2 regions of the Paenibacillus sp. V4I7 genome follow, and region 2 is predicted to be linked to the other one. Evidence: predicted binding sites of a transcription regulator. Region 2 holds the regulator's gene; the other holds the start of a gene.
What was found. Region 2 encodes CtsR, which represses protease genes until heat stress. Its sites were predicted from a motif close to ATGGTCAATAAAGGTCAAACA; they were not measured.

Region 1: clpP (ATP-dependent Clp endopeptidase proteolytic subunit ClpP) is a predicted target of CtsR. The motif match lies at 1,259-1,279, and genes of this name have one in related genera.

The regions. Positions count from the first base shown of each region.
Region 1 is NZ_JAUSZD010000002.1:6,953,013-6,955,487, reverse strand. It holds gene QFZ80_RS32515 (copper amine oxidase N-terminal domain-containing protein) at 1-338, shown strand, start outside; gene clpP (ATP-dependent Clp endopeptidase proteolytic subunit ClpP) at 539-1,120, opposite strand; tRNA gene QFZ80_RS32505 (tRNA-Arg) at 1,352-1,423, opposite strand; gene QFZ80_RS32500 (sugar-binding transcriptional regulator) at 1,728-2,475, shown strand, end outside.
Region 2 is NZ_JAUSZD010000002.1:7,598,562-7,601,036, forward strand. It holds rRNA gene QFZ80_RS35525 (23S ribosomal RNA) at 1-406, shown strand, start outside; rRNA gene rrf (5S ribosomal RNA) at 476-592, shown strand; gene QFZ80_RS35535 (CtsR family transcriptional regulator) at 821-1,282, shown strand; gene mcsA (protein-arginine kinase activator protein McsA) at 1,296-1,808, shown strand; gene mcsB (protein-arginine kinase McsB) at 1,874-2,475, shown strand, end outside.

The DNA.
Region 1 (2,475 bases), 650 kb from region 2:
ACAAGACAGATCCGTTCGTTAAAGGGTATGACGTGATGCGGAAGCAGAATGTCGAGAACGGCGGTAATTATGGCGTAGTCTATAAAATCCATGCGGATAAGCCGCGCAAAATGGCTGTAATGATTATGGCCAAAGGCGGCGTGTTCAAAGGACCGTTCAAAATAAACGGTGAGATCATTCCGGTACCATATTCCGGTGTCATCACAGCATTTGACGGAATGCAAGTGCTCGCTCGTACAACGGGTACGGAAGATGCGCTGGACATCGAGTTCACGCCTCCGGCAGGCTCGGCTTTCCCGATTGACCTGATTTTCTATCCGATGGAAGATAAAAAATAAAAAAAAGTTTGAAAAGATAGGAGCCTTCGGAGACTAGTTAATAACACTAGTACTTCGGGGGCTTTTATTTTTATGTTTATGAGTTTACGGCAGCTGTGAGGAGTGGAAAGTGACGAATAGGGTTCCATACGAGGCGTAAAAAAACCAGCCGCACGGCCGCTCGTTTGAGCAATCATGCAGGCTGGTTTTTATTCTACAAATTAGACGCGCTCGATGACTTTATCGATGAGTCCGTATTCGGCCGCTTCCGCAGCACTCATGAAATTGTCCCGGTCTGTATCCTTTTCAATGCGCTCGAAAGTTTGACCCGTGCGCTCTGCTAGGATTTTGTTCAGGTTGTCTCTCATTTTCAAAATACGCTTAGCGCGGATTTCGATGTCTGAGGCTTGACCTTCAGCACCACCTAGTGGTTGGTGAATCATGACTTCACTGTTTGGCAAAGCATAACGTTTGCCTTTGGCACCTGCTGTGAGGAGGAATGCCCCCATGGAAGCCGCCATACCAACGCAGATCGTGGATACGTCTGGCTTAATGAACTGCATCGTGTCAAAGATGGCCATACCGGCTGTAATGGAACCGCCAGGGCTGTTGATGTAAAGCGAGATATCTTTATCAGGATCTTGTGCGGCCAAGAAAAGTAGCTGAGCAATGATGGAATTCGCCACAACATCGTTGACACCCGTGCCTAAGAAAATAATGCGGTCCTTCAGCAAGCGAGAGTAGATGTCATACCCTCTTTCACCGCGCGCGTCCTGTTCGACGACCATAGGAATAAAACTCATGAGAATGACCTCCTTGGGGTGGGTACATGGTTTAAAAGATTGATGCTTGGAGTCAATGTCATCATTGAATTATGAAATTGATCTCCTTTGTACATACTGTTTACAGTATCTACAAGTATGATAACGAAAAAACCTCTGAAGGTCAAGAAAGGTCAAACTAACAACAAAAAAAATCAGCAACAATGCTGATTTTGGCCATTCTGATGCTGATTCTGCTGAAATTCTTATGAACGCGCCCGAAAGGAATCGAACCTTTATCTCAGGCTTCGGAGGCCTACGTCATATCCATTGGACCACGGGCGCATAAAAAGTTAAAAAGTGAAGCAAGGGTTATTATATGTCAGACGCCCAGAAAAAGCAAGACAGTAAGCCCTTTCAGCCCAGATTAGTGAAAAATGTTTGAACAAATGTTGAATCTGGAAAGATTATTGGTTATAATGAAAAAGTAAGTTATCAGAAAACATTCACGCTTAACAATCTTCAGTGAATTCAACTTTCTGATGTGTGAATTGTGCAAGGAACTTTTTTTTCGCCCGGGTGGGACGCAAAATGTATACCCGGGACATAAAACGTCCATCGACGGATCAGGAGCGTTATAAGTCGTCATATGAGAGAAATACTTGACATTCAGAAACAGCTCTTGCCGGATCTCATGGACATCATGAAGAAGCGGTACTCGATCCTACATCATATCTTAGTCTCAGGTGTTGTCGGACGTAGAACGTTAGCTTCTTCACTCGATATGACTGAACGCGTGCTGCGCGGGGAAGTTGATTTCCTTAAGGAGCTTGGACTTCTCGAATCGGATGCCACAGGGATGAAGATTACAGAGTCCGGCCGTCAATTGCTTGAAGACATGCAGCCCATCATTAAGATGGCTTTTGGATTGACGGACTTGGAGGAAAGCATTGCTAAGTCGTACAGCATCTCGCAAGTGATTGTTGTTCCGGGAGACTCCGACACTTCGGTATTTACGAAGAAGGAGCTAGGACGTGCAGGTGCAGCAGCACTCCGCAAGTATGTGTCCAAAGATGACATCATCGCTGTAACCGGCGGATCTACGATGGCGCAGATTGCCAATAACCTGGCGATATCCTCTTCCATGAAAGGCAGCTGGTTCGTACCTGCTCGCGGTGGACTTGGTGAGAGTGTGGATATGCAGGCGAATACCATTGCTTCTATTATGGCCAAGAAAACAGGCGGTAAATACCGATTGCTGCATGTACCGGATCATCTCGGGGAGGAAGCGTACCAATCGCTTATCCAAGATCCGCAAATTCAAGAAGTTGTTGACGCAGTTCGCAGTTGTCGCATCGTTGTACACGGTATCGGGGATGCTATGGTCATGGCACGCA
Region 2 (2,475 bases):
GGAGGTTTGGCACCTCGATGTCGGCTCATCGCATCCTGGGGCTGAAGTAGGTCCCAAGGGTTGGGCTGTTCGCCCATTAAAGCGGTACGCGAGCTGGGTTCAGAACGTCGTGAGACAGTTCGGTCCCTATCTGTCGCGGGCGTAGGAAATTTGAGAGGAGCTGTCCTTAGTACGAGAGGACCGGGATGGACGTACCGCTGGTGTACCAGTTGTCTCGCCAGAGGCATCGCTGGGTAGCTATGTACGGAGGGGATAAGCGCTGAAAGCATCTAAGCGCGAAGCCCCCCTCAAGATGAGATTTCCCAGTATGTAAGACCCCTTGTAGACGACGAGGTTGATAGGTTCGAGGTGGAAGTGCAGCAATGCATGCAGCTGACGAATACTAATCGGTCGAGGGCTTAACCAAAATTCCTAAGTAATCTTACTTTACGCAAGTTTCGTATCTAGTTTTCAAGGCGCAAACACGCTTTGACTGTTTGGTGATGATGGCGGAGGGGACCCACGCGTTCCCATCTCGAACACGACCGTTAAGCCCTCCAGCGTCGATGGTACTTGAACCGCAGGGTTCTGGGAGAGTAGAACGTTGCCAAGCAAAAGATAAAGCCTTTTTGAGAGAAATCTCAAGAAGGCTTTTTTGTTTTTATTTCGAATAAAACTGTAGGTAAGGTCAACAATAGTAAGGTTCACTTTTGGTTGTCGGATTATTAAGGATTGGATTTTAGAGCAGTACTTGTCAAAAAGAAAGGAAATGATTATAATCTAGTTAAGGTCAAAGAAAGTCAAAGTCAATTTACTTCTGGCAATCTGGGAGGACGAATTGATGCGCAACGTATCAGAAATTATTGAACAGTATTTAAAACATGTCCTGCAGCAGAGTTCCGAAGGGGCCATTGAGATTCAACGCAATGATTTAGCTGATCAGTTCCAATGTGTGCCTTCCCAAATCAATTATGTGATCAGTACAAGGTTTACCTTGGAAAAAGGTTACATTGTGGAAAGCAAGCGCGGCGGTGGTGGATACATTCGTATCCAAAAAATCGAGCTCAAGAGTCACGGGTCCATTTTAGACCACATTTTTCGCACGATTCATACACACATTGATCAAGTTACTTCAGAAGGACTCGTATACCAACTGCAGGAAGGCCACTATATTTCAACACGAGAAGCTAACCTGATTCGGGCAGCAATTTCGAGAGATGTGTTGACCTTCAAGCTCCCGCTGCGCGATGAAATTCGGGCCAAGATTCTTAAAGCAATGCTGATATCCTTGCTTAGCAGATGAGGAGGCATATGAAATGATTTGTCAGGAATGCGGTAAACGACCGGCGACTCTTCATTTTACAAAGATTGTGAATGGAGACAAGAACGAGTTCCACATTTGTGAGAATTGCGCTCGTGAGAAGGGTGAAATGATTCCCGGAACTTCCAACGGATTTTCGATTCACAATCTGTTATCAGGATTACTTGATTTCGAACCGTCATCTCTATCCGCTGCAAAGTCTCAGGCGATCCGTTGTGAGAGCTGTGGCCTTACGTATTCTCAATTTAGTAAATTAGGACGTTTTGGTTGCGGATCATGCTATCAAAGCTTTTCAGAAAAGTTAGATCCTCTCTTTAAAAGGGTGCATGGAAATATCGTTCACGTTGGGAAAGTGCCTAAGCGAAGTGGCGGCATCATCCAATGTAAGCGGGAAATTGATACGCTCAAGAAGGATATGATGACTTGTATCGAACAAGAAGAGTTCGAACAGGCTGCAAAGATTCGTGATCAAATTCGTGAAATTGAGAAGAAAATTGCGGGTATGTGAGTTTGTAAGGAGGTGTGAATCCAGTGACATTACAGCGGTTTACAGCAGATGCATTGAGCGAGTGGATGAAAGGTGAAGGACCTGAGTCGGATATCGTCATCAGTAGTCGGATCCGCATTGCTCGTAACCTTAGGGACTACCCCTATCCAATGCTAGCGACTAATCAACAATCACAAGAAGTACTGGAACATTTGTCCGGTGTGCTTGAAAATGATGAGTTGGAGACGATAAGCAATTTTTCACTCATTCCTCTATCGGATTTGAATGAGCTTGAGCGAATGGTTCTGGTAGAAAAGCATTTAATTAGTCCTAATTTAGCTAACGAGTCCAGAAATGGCGCCGTTATTTTAAGCGAAAATGAATCCATCAGTATTATGATCAACGAAGAGGATCATCTTCGCATACAATGTTTATGTCCGGGTTTTCAGATTAAAGAAGTATGGGATTTGGCGAACCAAATCGATGATATCTTTGAAACACAGCTGGATTACGGGTATGACGAAAAGAGGGGCTACTTAACAAGCTGCCCTACGAATGTCGGTACCGGGATCCGCGCTTCGGTGATGATGCATTTACCGGCGCTAGTGCTAAGCCAACAAATCAATCGGATTTTATCAGCTGTTACGCAAGTTGGGTTGACGGTTAGAGGATTATACGGGGAAGGCAG